Regions from separate parts of the Klebsiella sp. CSG-1 genome, predicted to be linked through region 2. Evidence: predicted binding sites of a transcription regulator. Region 2 holds the regulator's gene; each other region holds the start of a gene.
The links. The regulator LexA, encoded in region 2, represses DNA repair genes until DNA is damaged. The targets are predictions, from matches to a motif close to TNCTGTATGTACATACAGNA.

Region 1: the regulator LexA is predicted to act here: its motif matches at 3,430-3,449, upstream of uvrB (excinuclease ABC subunit UvrB).
Region 3: the regulator LexA is predicted to act here: its motif matches at 2,943-2,962, upstream of dinG (ATP-dependent DNA helicase DinG).

What each region holds. Positions count from the first base shown of each region.
Region 1 covers NZ_JBWNLD010000001.1:229,381-234,439, forward strand. Annotated here, with positions in the region: gene pmrB (two-component system sensor histidine kinase PmrB) at 1-1,083, shown strand, start outside; gene uvrB (excinuclease ABC subunit UvrB) at 1,319-3,340, opposite strand; gene AC007G_RS01155 (ABC transporter ATP-binding protein) at 4,078-4,800, shown strand; gene bioD (dethiobiotin synthase) at 4,742-5,059, opposite strand, start outside.
Region 2 covers NZ_JBWNLD010000007.1:39,587-44,645, forward strand. Annotated here, with positions in the region: gene plsB (glycerol-3-phosphate 1-O-acyltransferase PlsB) at 1-1,841, opposite strand, end outside; gene AC007G_RS17510 (diacylglycerol kinase) at 1,971-2,339, shown strand; gene lexA (transcriptional repressor LexA) at 2,559-3,167, shown strand; gene dinF (MATE family efflux transporter DinF) at 3,236-4,552, shown strand; gene AC007G_RS17525 (CsbD family protein) at 4,679-4,888, shown strand; gene zur (zinc uptake transcriptional repressor Zur) at 4,980-5,059, opposite strand, start outside.
Region 3 covers NZ_JBWNLD010000001.1:208,841-213,899, reverse strand. Annotated here, with positions in the region: gene hlyD (secretion protein HlyD) at 1-386, opposite strand, end outside; gene cecR (transcriptional regulator CecR) at 383-1,060, opposite strand; gene rhlE (ATP-dependent RNA helicase RhlE) at 1,342-2,742, shown strand; gene dinG (ATP-dependent DNA helicase DinG) at 2,976-5,059, shown strand, end outside.

The DNA of each region.
Region 1 (5,059 bases), on a different contig from region 2:
TTCGCAAGTGAAACCTGGACCATGCGTCACCGCCTGCTGCTGACGATCGGCTCCATTCTGGTGGTCTGTCAGCTGATCAGCGTTTTCTGGTTATGGCATGAAAGCAAAGAGCAGATTCAGCTGCTGGTGGCGAGCGCCATCGAAGGACATAACAACCAAAAGCACGTTGAACACGAAGTGCGCGAGGCGGTCGCCAGTCTGTTAATACCCAGCCTGCTGATCGTCGGCCTGGCGCTGTATATCAGTCTGGTGGCGGTGAGAAAAATCACCCGACCGCTGTCGAATCTGCAAACTGAGCTGGAGAGCCGCACGCCGGATAACCTGCAGCCGATTACGCTGACGGAGTCCGTTCCGGAAGTGACGGCGGTGACGACAGCGATTAATCAGCTGGTTTCTCGCCTTAACTTAACCCTCGATCGCGAACGTCTGTTCACCGCTGACGTCGCGCACGAGCTGCGTACCCCGCTGGCGGGACTGCGCCTGCATCTGGAGCTGATGGCGAAAGTGCACCATGTGGAGGTGGGTCCGCTGATCCAGCGTCTGGATCAGATGACCAACAGCATCTCACAGCTGCTGCAGCTGGCGCGCGTCGGGCAGTCATTTTCCGCCGGGAGCTACCAGCGCGTGCTGCTGCAAGAGGATGTGGTCGAACCGATTCGCGGTGAGCTGGAGAGCATGCTGGAACAGCGCCAGCAGACGCTGGAGCTCGCCCTCCCCGACGGAGATGATGCCAAAGATGTTGTCGTCTCCGGCGATGCCACGCTGCTGCGCGTTGTGCTGCGTAATCTGGTGGAGAATGCGCATCGCTATAGCCCGGCAGGGTCAAAGATAAAAATCGCCATACAGGCCGGTACAACGCCGGTTATGGCCGTGGAAGATGAAGGTCCGGGGATTGATGAAGCGAAAAGCGGCGAACTGAGCAAAGCGTTTGTCCGTATGGACAGCCGCTACGGAGGAATCGGTCTGGGATTAAGTATTGTGACGCGCATCGTTCAGCTGCACGATGCCCAGTTCTTCTTACATAACCGCCAGCCTGGCCCCGGCGTTCGCGGCTGGATTCTGTTTCCTAAGCCTTCGCGTTAGAAAGTCAGCACCCACTGATGGACAAAAGCGACAACCACAACAACAGCGCAGGTAACGGCCAGAGACTCACGGAAGGTTAATTTTTGCATGACACTATCCTCATCAGAATGAAGATAGTGTCGCCTGGCAAGATTAAGCAGACATTAAGCCAAGCGGAAAACGCCGCGGAATAACAAAAAATCGGCGTCCCGTCACACTGCCTGGCTCCACGCGCGGCGCATCGCCTCCTGCGGGATCAGGACGCCGCAATAAACAGCTCGCGCAGCTGATGCAGCTGGTCACGAATTTGCGCGGCTTCTTCAAACTCCAGATTCTGCGCATGCTGCATCATCTGCCCTTCCAGCTCGTGAATTCTCTGCTGCAGCGCTTTTGGCGTCAGCACTACCTCAGGCGTATCCGCCTCAACCGGCGAACGTGATTTTCCGCGGCCCTTGGTTTTCGTCTTCGCCAGATTGCTGCCCAGCTGCAGAATGTCGACCACTTTTTTATTCAGCCCCTGCGGGGTGATGCCGTGCTCTTCGTTATAGCGCTGCTGCTTCTCACGGCGACGCTCGGTCTCGCTGATGGCTTTCGCCATCGAAGCCGTAATTTTATCGCCATACAGAATCGCTTTACCGTTGATATTACGCGCGGCGCGGCCGATGGTCTGAATCAGCGAGCGTTCGGAACGCAGGAAGCCCTCTTTATCGGCATCCAGAATTGCCACCAGCGACACTTCCGGCATATCCAGCCCTTCACGCAGCAGGTTGATACCGACCAGAACATCGAACTCGCCCAGCCGCAGGTCGCGGATGATCTCCATGCGCTCCACGGTATCGATATCGGAGTGCAGGTAGCGCACGCGTTCGCCGTGCTCTTCCAGATACTCAGTTAAATCTTCCGCCATGCGTTTGGTCAGAGTGGTGACCAGCACCCGCTCGTTGATGGCGACGCGGATGCGAATTTCCGACAGCAGGTCATCGACCTGAGTCGCCACCGGACGCACTTCGATCAGCGGGTCAAGCAGCCCGGTCGGACGTACCACCTGATCGACCACCTCATCGCCGGATTTATCCAGCTCATAAGGACCCGGCGTCGCTGAGACGTAAATGGTCTGCGGCGCCAGCGCCTCAAACTCTTCGAACTTCAGCGGGCGGTTATCCAGCGCCGACGGCAGACGGAAGCCGTACTCCACCAGCGTCTCTTTACGCGCCCGGTCGCCGCGGTACATGCCGCCGATTTGCGGAATGGTGACGTGGGATTCGTCGATCACCAGCAGTCCATCCGCCGGCAGGTAGTCAAACAGCGTCGGCGGCGGCTCGCCCGGCCCGCGCCCGGAAAGATAGCGCGAGTAGTTTTCGATACCGGAGCAGTAGCCGAGCTCGTTCATCATTTCGAGGTCGAACTGAGTACGCTGGCTCAGACGCTGCTCTTCCAGCAGCTTGTTGTTCTCCAGCAGCACCTTCCGCCTGTCGGCGAGCTCGACTTTAATCTCTTCCATCGCCTGCACGATGCGCTCGCGTGGCGTCACGTAGTGCGTTTTCGGGTAGATGGTATAGCGCGGAATCGTCGATTCAACCTGACCGGTAAGCGGATCGAACAGCGACAGCCGCTCAACCTCTTCATCGAACAGCTCGATACGCAGCGCAATATCGTCGGATTCCGCCGGGAAGACGTCGATCACTTCACCGCGCACGCGGAAGGTGCCGCGCTGGAAGGCCTGATCGTTACGGGTATACTGCAGCTCCGCCAGGCGGCGCAAAATCGCCCGCTGGTCGATCAGCATGCCGGTGGTCAGATGCAGCATCATCTTCAGGTAGAGATCCGGGTCGCCCAGACCGTAGATAGCCGATACTGAAGCCACCACCACCACATCGCGCCGCTCAAGCAGCGCTTTGGTCGCCGACAGACGCATCTGCTCGATATGCTCGTTCACCGACGCATCCTTCTCGATGAAGGTGTCTGAGCTCGGCACGTAGGCTTCAGGCTGATAGTAATCGTAGTAGGAGACGAAATATTCCACCGCATTGTCCGGGAAGAACTCTTTCATTTCGCCGTACAGCTGCGCCGCCAGGGTCTTATTGGGCGCCAACACCATCGTCGGACGCTGGAGATCGGCGATAACGTTAGCAATGGTGAACGTCTTACCCGACCCGGTCACCCCCAGCAGCGTTTGGTGCGCCAGACCATCTTCCAGCCCCTCTTCCAGGCGTCGGATAGCTTCCGGCTGGTCGCCAGAAGGACGGAATGCGGAATGCAGCGTGAACGTTTTACTCATATGTCTGGCCCTGAAGAAGGATGAAGCGCCTGGTGATATGCGGCAGGTGTTTAATTCTACCCTTCACGCTCATTTTTGCCAATAAATAATACTGGATATAAAAACAGTATTCGATTATCGTTTGTTCCTGAAATCGTCGGCATGCGCGTCGTTTTGGGGTAAAAAAAGACCATCCTGCAGAATAATCCGCCAGACAGTAGGGTTATCCCCAAAAAAATTTATCATTTAACATTTGTCAAGCAAGGTGGTGAATCTTTTATGGCATCAGGTGACACTTTCCTTACAGCCATTGCTTTTATTCAACTAATTGATATTTAATGATATTAAACAAAAGATGGGTTTCGCGCCAATTCAGCCGCAGGCCGCGTAATCTCTAGCTTACCGCAAGTTCTCTAACTCTAATACACAAGGTTATCCACAGGAATAGTGGATAAGTGTCTGCAGGCCATGGCTTCTGCCACCCCGCAGAAATCGACCGGCGGTGAAAATCGACCGCCTAAAAAAAATTATCGAATTATTTTTGATATTTATCAGCTAAGGGTGCCTGCCTTTTTGTTGCTTTCTGCACCATTTTTCATACCCGTTAGCACCGGGAGAGTGCAACCGCCTCGCTGGCCCGCCTTCACCCCGCCCCGCCGCAGCTGCCCATACGGGAAAAAACCGAAACTTCTTTTTCCTGGCAAGAGATTTGCAGAATCTTCATGTCGCCCGCTATCCCCAAACAGGAGAAAACGTCTATGTTGAGTCTACGCGCAGTCAATCAGTACTACGGAAATCAGCACACGCTATGGAATGTCGACCTTGAACTTCAGCCGGGGGAGTGCACCTGTGTGATGGGACTCCAGGGGATGGGCAAAACCACGCTGGTGAACTGCATTACCGGGCATCTTCCGGTCGCCAGCGGCAGTATGACCTGGCATGACGTCGGTTCGCCGCCCTGCGATATCACGCCGCTCTCCGCCCATTCCCGTTCGATTATTGGCATCGGCTATGTCCCGCAGGACAGGCGGATCTTTTCTCAACTGAGCGTCGAGGAGAATCTGCATATTGCGCTGGCCGCCGGAGGAAACCCGGGCGTCGCCGTCAAGGGGGAGATTTACGATTTTTTTCCGGATCTCTACGGACGACGTCAGCATAAAGCCGCCATGTTGTCAGAAGATGACCAGTACCAGCTGGCGCTGGCGAGAGCGCTGGTTGTCCGGCCGCGTCTGCTGATTCTTGATGAGCCTTCGCGCGGCAGCGGACAGCACTTCGTGCATAAGCTGGGTGACCTGCTGGTGCGCCTGAACCGCGACATCGGCTTAACGGTGCTGCTTGCCGAACAGCACCTGCCGTTTATTCGCCGGGTAGCGGACCGTTTTTGCCTGCTGCATCGCGGGCGTAACGTGGCGCAAGGCCGCGTTATCCAGCTGGATGAACCGCTGCTGGCACAGTGGATGACGCCCGATCCAGCGCGCTGAGATCCAGGTACTGGCCGAGATCCTCACGCCGCGACGCGTCCGCCAGCCATGGGATCTCACCCAGCAACGGAGCCGCAAGTCGATCGTTGAGGGTCGCCAGATATTCTGCATGGCGTTTACCCGGCGGCTGGATGTCGTTTGCAATCCAGCCCACCAGCGGCAGCCCGGCCTGACGTACCGCCTGGGCCGTCAGCAGCGCGTGGTTGATGCAGCCGAGTTTAATGCCGACCACCAGAATGACCGGCAGCTGTTCGTCGCG
Region 2 (5,059 bases):
GCGATGTTGTTGCGGTAGTAGGTCATCAGCACCGCCTGCTCGCGCGGCAGAATGATGATATCGCCGATGGTATCTTTCTCGACCTCGAACTTATTCATCTTCAGCGCGTGGTCAATCAGCTCGCTGGCGGAGGCCGTCGGCGTGGTCGCATCCGGGGAGTACGGTACGTTGCGCAGCAGATCGAGGTAGCACTCCAGCTGTTGCGTCAGCTGTTCGCGGGTCAACGAGCGCTGACGAGAGGCCAGCAGCGCGGTGCAGCACAGGTTCATGGCGTTGGCCGCGCCGGCGTTGTTGATGCGCACCATCAGGTCGGAAGCAATATTGTTGACCGTCGGCGTCAGCCACGATGGGCGAACCGCTTCGATCGGATCGATAGACTCACGCCATTCCGGAACATGCTGGTTCAGGTAAGTCATCAGCGGCAGAGGTTCGCCAAAGTTAACATAGCCCTGACCGAGGTTACGCAGCTTGCTCAGGCCGCGCAGCATCTGCGGCAGACTCTCTTTTTCTTTCGTCGCACCGCGCAGCTCTTTGGCGTAGGTGCCCACTTCCATCACGTGCTCGTAACCGATGTAGATAGGCACCAGCGTGATCGGTCGGGTCCCGCCGCGCAGCATGGCCTGGATGGTCATCGACAGGGTACCGGTTTTCGGATCCAGCAGACGGCCGGTACGCGAGCGGCCCCCTTCAACGAAGTACTCCACGGAGTAACCCCGGCTGAACAACTCGCCGAGATATTCGCGGAACACCGTTGAATAGAGCTTATTGCCCTTAAAGGTACGACGAATAAAGAATGCGCCACCGCGGCGGAAAATGGGGCCTGCTGGCCAGAAGTTCAGGTTGATACCGGCGGCAATATGCGGCGGCACCAGCCCCTGGTGATACAGCACGTAGGAGAGCAGCAGGTAGTCCATATGGCTACGATGGCACGGTACGTAGACAATCTCGTGCCCTTCATGGGCCAACTGACGTACGCGCTCGGCGTTGTGGACGTTGATCCCCTGATAGAGACGGTTCCAGGTAAAACCGAGAACGCGATCGGTCAGGCGAATCATCTCATAAGAGAAGTTCGCGGCGATCTCTTCCATCAGCGCGATGGCGTTTTGCTGCGCCTTCTCATGGGAGATTTTCTTGCTGCGCGCTTCATCTTCTACCGCGCGGGCGATGGCTTTGGATGCCAGCAGCTTATTGAACAGGTCCTGACGCGCCGGCAGACGTGGGCCGACGGCTGCCAGACGCTGGCGGGCGAAGTGCATACGCGCGACGCGGGCCAGCTTCTGGGCGATAATTTTATCGGTGCCGTGTTCGGTGGCCATTCTGCGCAGAGAAACCGGCGGCGAGAAACGGACAAAGCTGTCGCGTCCCAGCCACAGAACGGCGAAGAACTTCTGAATGCCATTCAGCATGCGCAGCGGCGGGTTAACTTCGCCTTTTTCGCGCCCAGGCGCACGCCCAAACATCACCGACACCGGCACCATTTGCACGTCCAGGTCAGGATGGTTGCGGTGCAGATCCAGGTAGTCGTGGAACAGCTTAATCGACTCTTCTTTCGGCGCGTAGTAGGTAAAGACGCGCGGGCCGCCGTGGATAAAGACGTAGCGCGGCAGCAGCGCGCCGTCGATTTCCAGCGGTTCAAGCGGATCGGGTAAATCGTGCTCCAGGCACTGAGCGCGCAGGGTCAGCAGGTCCGCCTTTGAATTATAAGGCAGGACGTACATGATAGGACGCGAGGTATCCAGCCCTAATTCCTGAGCAGGTTCTGCGGGAATAGACTTGCTTTTTACCAGCACCCGTAATGGTAAATTCAGTAATTTATAGTAAATTCGTTGCCAGCCGGACATAAACGATGTGAAGCCTCTGGTTAATCATGCAAATGCGCGGCAAGAATAACAGAAAGCGCGCAAAATTTCCGTTGCCACGCGGCAAACGCGTACACTCATTGACGTCATTTACATAAAAAGGTTCTTTTGATGGCCAATAATACCACTGGGTTAACCCGAATCATTAAAGCGGCAGGTTATTCCTGGAAAGGGTTCCGTGCGGCATGGATAAATGAGGCCGCATTTCGTCAAGAAGGCATCGCCGCCATTGTTGCTGTAGCGATAGCCTGCTGGCTGGACGTCGACGCCATCACGCGTGTGCTGCTGATAGGCTCGGTCCTGATAGTGATGATAGTCGAAATTCTTAATAGCGCGATTGAGGCGGTGGTGGACCGTATTGGCCCGGAACATCATGAGCTGTCCGGTCGGGCGAAAGATATGGGGTCTGCGGCGGTGCTGCTGGCCATTGCGATCGCGCTGATCACCTGGGCGCTCTTACTGTGGGCTCGCTATCACTGAGCGGCCACGTGGTGAGATATTCCGCTTTGCGATGTCTTCCCGGCGATCGGGCGAACCCGATGAGCTTTTGCCCGGCCGGCGACAATCACCCCTGGCGCCATGGGCTATCGGGGACGCAAAATGGAAAGAATCTCCTGATTTTTGTGTGAAATTTGATTCCAAAATCACCGTTAGCTGTATATACTCACAGCATAACTGTATATACACCCAGGGGGCGGGATGAAAGCGTTAACGACCAGGCAGCAAGAGGTGTTTGATCTCATTCGGGATCACATCAGCCAGACGGGCATGCCGCCGACGCGTGCGGAAATTGCTCAGCGCTTGGGGTTCCGTTCCCCAAACGCGGCGGAAGAACACCTGAAAGCGCTGGCGCGTAAGGGCGCGATCGAGATTATCTCCGGCGCCTCCCGGGGGATTCGCCTGCTGACGGAAGAAGAACCAGGTCTACCGTTGATTGGCCGCGTGGCGGCCGGTGAGCCGCTGCTGGCTCAGCAGCATATCGAAGGCCACTTCCAGGTCGATCCGGCGATGTTCAAGCCGAATGCCGACTTTTTGCTGCGGGTTAGCGGTATGTCAATGAAAGATATCGGTATTCTCGATGGCGATCTGCTGGCGGTCCATAAAACTCAGGATGTACGCAACGGCCAGGTTGTCGTGGCGCGTATTGACGAAGAGGTCACCGTTAAGCGTCTTAAAAAGCAGGGCAACATCGTCGAACTCCTGCCAGAAAACAGCGAATTTTCCCCTATCGTGGTGAATCTACGCGAGCAAAATTTCACTATTGAAGGGCTGGCCGTTGGCGTGATTCGCAACGGTGAGTGGCTGTAACACCTTCCCCACGCAGCATCGTCTGATGCATGATGCTGCGCTGTCTCCTCCCGGTCAGGCTCTTTCTCATGTTCTTTAACGCCGCTGATAAGGCCCTGTGGCGCCTGGCGCTACCCATGATTTTCTCCAACATCACCGTTCCGCTGCTGGGACTGGTGGATACCGCCGTGATTGGTCATCTCGACAGCCCGGTTTACCTCGGCGGTGTCGCGGTCGGCGCGACGGCCACCAGTTTTCTCTTTATGCTGCTGCTTTTCCTGCGGATGAGTACCACCGGACTGACGGCACAGGCCTTTGGCGCAAAAGATCCTCTCCGCCTGGCGCGGGCGCTGGTGCAGCCGCTGGGGCTGGCAACAGGTGCCGGCCTGCTGATTGTGCTTTTCCGAACCCCGCTTATCGATCTGGCGTTGCATATTGTTGGCGGCAATGAAGCGGTGCTGGAGCAGGCGCGGCGCTTTCTCGATATCCGCTGGCTGAGCGCGCCGGCATCGCTGGCAAACCTGGTGCTGCTCGGTTGGCTGTTGGGCGTGCAGTATGCCCGGGCGCCGGTGATTTTGCTGATTGTCGGCAACCTGCTGAATATCGTGCTCGATCTGTGGCTGGTGATGGGCCTGCATCTGAACGTGCAGGGTGCCGCGCTGGCGACGGTCACCGCCGAATATGTCACCTTTATCATCGGGCTGCTGATGGCAAGACGCGTGCTGGCGCTACGCGGTGTGTCATTTGCCCTGCTCAAGCGCGCGTGGCGCGGAGATATGCGCCGCTTGCTGGCGCTCAATCGCGATATCATGCTGCGCTCTCTGCTGCTTCAGCTCTGCTTTGGTGCGGTGACCGTTTTCGGCGCTCGTCTTGGCGGCGAGATCGTTGCCGTCAACGCGCTCCTGATGACCATGTTGACCTTTACCGCCTATGCCCTGGATGGTTTTGCTTATGCCGTGGAAGCGCACTCCGGGCAGGCTTACGGCGCGCGTGACGGTAGCCAGCTGCTTGAGGTCTGGCGAGCGGCCTGCCGTCAGTCGGGAATGGTGGCGCTGGCCTTTGCGGCGACCTATGCCGTGGCGGGACAGCAGATTGTCGCCCTGTTGACCTCGCTGCCCTCGCTTCAGCTGCTTGCCGATCGCTACCTGATCTGGCAGATCGTGCTGCCGGTGATTGGCGTGTGGTGTTATTTGCTGGATGGCATGTTCATCGGCGCGACGCGCGGGGCTGAGATGCGCAACAGCATGGCGGTGGCGGCGGCGGGGTTTGCCCTGACGCTGCTGACGCTACCGGTCCTCGGCAACCACGCGCTATGGCTGGCGCTGGCGGTTTTCCTCGCGCTGCGCGGTCTGTCGCTGGCGGTCATCTGGCGGCGACACTGGCGGCGTGGAACCTGGTTTTCGTAGTGATTTTTGATATGTAATTGGTTAAAGATTCCGAATAATAAATTCAACTCAGAATTCTTATCTATAGTTAATACTATGTCCGGCACACAGCGGGCTGTTAACTCACCGAACGATGAGGATTGAATTATGAACAAAGACGAAATCGGCGGTAACTGGAAACAGTTGAAAGGTAAAGCGAAAGAGAAATGGGGCAAGCTGACCGATGACGATATGACCGTCATTGAGGGTAAGCGTGACCAGCTGGTCGGTAAAATCCAGGAGCGTTATGGATACGCCAAAGATCAGGCGGAGAAAGAAGTGTCTGACTGGGAACGAAAAAACGATCACCGCTGGTAGCGGTGAGTGTTAACGAATTAACCCTTTGTTATTGCCTGCCTGATGGTACACGGAGGTACCGGCAACCTCGATTCCCGCTGCGGCGATAGCCTCAGCGGGCTTTCTTTTTGATCTGAATGGTATGGTCGTGATGGCAGTGCCCCGGGGTGCTACAGGCTTCGACCTCGACAC
Region 3 (5,059 bases), on a different contig from region 2:
AAGTTCTGCGCGTAATCGTACGCGGCCTGCGCCTGTTTGACGGCGGCGGCGGCCTGGGCTATCTCTTCTGCCCGGTAGCCAGCCATCATCAGATCATACTGCGCCTGAGCGGTGGAGACATTCGCCTGAGCCTGCTGTAAGGCGTTCTCATACGGGGCGCGATCCAGCTGGCCGAGTATTTGCCCGGCCTGAATCTTATCGCCCTCATCAACGTTCAGCGATGCCAGTCGTCCGCCGACGCGGAAGCTCATGTTCACGGTACGAATATCGACGTTGCCATACAGAGTCAGCTCCCTTTGCTGGCTGCTTTGATACCACCACCAGCCGCCGCCGAATGCGGCAATCAGCAGCAGTATGAACAAAACGATGATGACGGGTTTTTTCATGATCCCTGGCTCCTTTGCAATAACCCTTGCAGAACGAAATCAATATGGCAGGCGATAACCTGATAAATTTGCTCAGTTTTTTCTTCGTCGAACTGCGTCCATCCGGTGCGCAGCAAAATGGTTTCCCGCCCAAGGCGGAAGGCCAGAATCTCTCCCAGCAGCGCGTGGGTGTGCAGAATCATTGCCGTGTCATCGGCATCGAGGCCGGTAAAGGCGCCGATTAAACGGGTCAGGTAGCGATGGAGCGGCGCAATCACCTGCCCGTGGATGAGCTGGTAGGCCGGGGTAGGAGAAAGCTGCTCGCGGGAGATGAATTTGCTCAAATTGACCGTGTCATCCTGGGTCAGCAGCAAAATCATATTCTGACAGGCGCGCAGAATCAGAACCCGAATCGCCGCCTTATCCGGAGAAGCTGTCGCCAGCAGTGTTTCCGCCGCTTCGGCATGCGGACGAAAATTATGGCTGATAAAATCGGCAATCCACTGGGCGCAGGCGAGATAGAGATCGTCCTTGGAACCAAAATAGTAGGGGATCGCCGCGATATTTTGCCCGGCCTGCGCGGCAATATCGCGGGTGGTGGCGTGCAGGCCGTATTCGCCGAACTGGGCGATGGCTGCGGCAATGAGCTGGCTTTTGGCTTGTTCGCCTTTGGTTGTCACAGGAGTTGTCGTCATCGCACGATAAAAATTAATCAATCGATTGATTAAGAGTATGACCAATTCGCGTCACTGTCCAGAATAGTGGATACTCTCTTTTGCGTATTTCGCATCACTCTTTGCAAGCGGCGCGTGACGAGGATTAGCCGGCGCAGCGGCCCTGAGGGGATATTTATGCGCTGTGTCACAAAATCTGCTAGACTGCGCCACTTCATGGCATTGTGGTTTTTGCCATCTCTATTCGCAATAATCTCCCCGAAAACTACGCCTGTCACGGGCCGGGGTGGTTTGGAGTTGTTATGTCTTTTGATTCCCTTGGCCTGAACCCTGATATCCTGCGCGCTGTCGCCGAGCAGGGTTACCTTGAGCCAACCCCAATTCAGCAGCAGGCTATCCCTGCGGTGTTGCAGGGACGCGATCTGATGGCCAGCGCCCAGACCGGCACCGGCAAAACGGCAGGCTTTACCCTGCCGCTCCTGCAGCATCTGATTCAGAAAGAGCCGCATGCTAAAGGCCGTCGTCCGGTGCGCGCGCTGATACTCACGCCAACGCGTGAACTGGCGGCACAAATCGGCGAAAACGTTCGCGATTACAGCAAATACCTGAATATTCGCTCGCTGGTGGTCTTCGGCGGGGTGAGCATTAACCCGCAGATGATGAAGCTGCGCAGCGGCGTCGATGTTCTGGTGGCCACCCCTGGGCGCCTGCTGGATCTTGAACATCAGAATGCCGTCAGCCTGGACAAGGTTGAAATCCTGGTGCTTGATGAAGCCGACCGCATGCTGGATATGGGCTTTATTCATGATATTCGCCGCGTGCTGGCGAAGCTTCCGGCGAAGCGCCAGAACCTGCTGTTCTCCGCGACCTTCTCCGACGACATTAAAGCGCTGGCGGAAAAGCTGCTGCATAACCCGCTGGAAATCGAAGTGGCTCGCCGCAATACCGCTTCCGAGCAGGTGACGCAACACGTCCATTTCGTTGATAAGAAACGTAAGCGGGAACTGCTGTCGCAGATGATCGGTGAAGGTAACTGGCAGCAGGTGCTGGTCTTTACCCGCACCAAACATGGCGCCAACCACCTGGCCGAGCAGCTGAATAAAGACGGCATCCGTAGCGCGGCTATCCATGGCAACAAGAGCCAGGGGGCGCGTACCCGGGCATTAGCCGACTTTAAATCCGGCGGTATTCGCGTGCTGGTGGCGACGGATATCGCCGCGCGTGGTCTGGATATCGAAGAACTGCCGCACGTCGTCAACTACGAGCTGCCTAACGTACCGGAAGATTACGTTCACCGGATCGGCCGTACCGGTCGCGCAGCCGCCACCGGTGAAGCGCTGTCGCTGGTCTGCGTGGACGAGCATAAACTGCTGCATGATATCGAACGTCTGCTGAAAAAAGAGATTCCACGCATCGCCGTCGATGGCTATGCGCCGGATCCGTCTATCAGAGCGGAGCCGATTCAAAACGGTCGTCAGCAGCGTAGCGGTGGCGGCGGTCGCGGCCAAAGCCAGGGCCGCAGCGGTCAGGGACAAGGACGTAACGCCCAGGGGCAGGGGCGCAGCCAGCAGTCGGCGCCGCGGCGTAACGACGGCGAAGCGCCGAAAGCCGGGGCAAAGCCTTCACGCCGTATCGGCGAGGCGAAACCGGCCGGCGAGCAACAGCGCCGCCGTCGTCCGCGTAAACCTGCGGCCGCTGAGTAACCGCCTCCCGCCATATATGCGTCATCCGGGCAAGACGTTTTGCCCGGATGACGCAATGATACCCGGAAGCAGCAAGCATGCTGTCTCCGGCTTCTTCCCTCGCGTGCCCTGTGATTCCCGGCCGGTACATTGATAAATCCCGAGCATCATTCCACATTGCTCAGAAAGTAATTCCTCCTGCCAGGCAAAAAGTGTCACAATAGTGGCTGTTTATACAGTATTCAGGTTTTCTCATGGCTTTGACCGCTGCGCTAAAAGCGCAAATCGCCGCCTGGTATAAGGCGCTTCAGGAACAGATTCCGGATTTCATTCCCCGTCCGCCACAGCGGCAGATGATTGCCGATGTGGCAAAAACGCTTGCCGGGGAAGAAGGCCGACACCTGGCCATTGAGGCGCCCACCGGCGTCGGGAAGACGCTGTCATACCTGATTCCCGGCATCGCCATCGCCCGTGAGCAGCAGAAAACCCTGGTGGTGAGCACCGCCAACGTTGCGCTACAGGATCAGATCTACAGCAAGGATCTGCCGCTGCTGCGCAAAATTATTCCCGATCTGCGTTTTACCGCCGCGTTTGGCCGCGGGCGCTACGTTTGCCCACGCAACCTTACGGCGCTGGCCAGCACCGAACCGACGCAGCAGGATCTGCTGGCGTTTCTCGATGACGATCTCACGCCGAATAATCAGGCTGAACAGAAGCTGTGCGCGACGCTGAAAACCGACCTCGACAGCTACCGCTGGGACGGTCTGCGCGATCACACCGATAAACCTGTCGATGATGCGCTCTGGAGCCGCCTGAGCACCGACAAAGCCAGCTGCCTCAACCGCAACTGCCACTACTATCGCGAATGTCCGTTCTTCGTTGCCCGGCGAGAAATTCAGGAGGCGGAAGTGGTGGTGGCGAACCATGCGCTGGTGATGGCGGCGATGGAGAGCGAAGCCGTGTTGCCCGAGCCGAAAAACCTGCTGCTGGTGCTCGATGAAGGCCATCATCTGCCGGACGTGGCCCGCGATGCGCTGGAAATGAGCGCGGAAATGACCGCCCCATGGTACCGGCTACAGCTGGATCTGTTCAGTAAGCTGGTGGCGACCTGTATGGAGCAGTTTCGGCCGAAAACCACGCCGCCGCTGGCCAATCCCGAGCGCCTGAGTGGCCACTGTGAGGAGCTGTATGAGCTGATCGCCTCGCTGAACGCTATCCTTAATCTCTATATGCCGGCCGGCCAGGAAGCCGAGCATCGTTTCCCGATGGGCGAGTTGCCGCAGGAGGTGATGGATATCTGCCAGCGTCTGGCGAAACTGACCGAGATGCTGCGCGGGCTGGCGGAGCTCTTTCTTAACGACCTCGGGGAAAAAACCGGTAGCCACGACGTGGTACGTCTGCATCGGGTTCTGCTGCAAATGAACCGTGCGCTGGGGATGTTTGAAAGCCAGAGCAAGCTGTGGCGGCTGGCATCACTGGCGCAGTCATCCGGCGCGCCGGTCACCAAATGGGTGACGCGCGATATGCGCGACGGTCAAACGCATATCTGGTTTCACTGCGTCGGCATTCGCGTCAGCGACCAGCTGGAAAGGCTGCTGTGGCGCAGCGTGCCGCATATTGTCGTCACCTCCGCCACCCTGCGATCATTGAACAGCTTTTCACGCCTGCAGGAGATGAGCGGGTTGAAAGAAAAGGCCGGCGATCGTTTCGTGGCGCTGGATTCCCCCTTTAACCATGTTGAGCAGGGCAAAATCGTTATTCCGCAGATGCACTATGAACCGCTAATCGATAACGAAGAGCAGCATATTGCTGAAATGGCGGCTTATTTCCGCGAGCAGGTTGAAAGTAAAAAGCACCTCGGGATGCTGGTGCTGTTCGCCAGCGGGCGGGCGATGCAGCGTTTCCTGGAACATGTTCCCGATCTGCGACTGTTATTGCTGGTACAGGGCGATAAGCCGCGCTACCGGCTGGTGGAACTGCACCGCAAGCGCGTCGAAGGAGGGGAGCGTAGCGTACTGGTGGGGCTACAATCCTTTGCCGAAGGGCTGGATCTCAAAGGTGAGCTGCTCAGCCAGGTACATATTCATAAAATCGCCTTCCCGCCAATCGACAGTCCGGTGGTGATTACCGAAGGCGAATGGCTCAAGAGCCTGAATCGCTATCCGTTTGAAGTGCAGAGCCTGCCAAGCGCCTCCTTTAACCTGATTCAGCAGGTCGGACGCCTGATTCGCAGCCACAGCTGCTGGGGCGAAGTGGTGATTTATGATAAGCGTTTGTTGACCAAAAATTATGGTAAGCGTCTACTGAATGCATTGCCCGTTTTTCCAATAGAACAGCC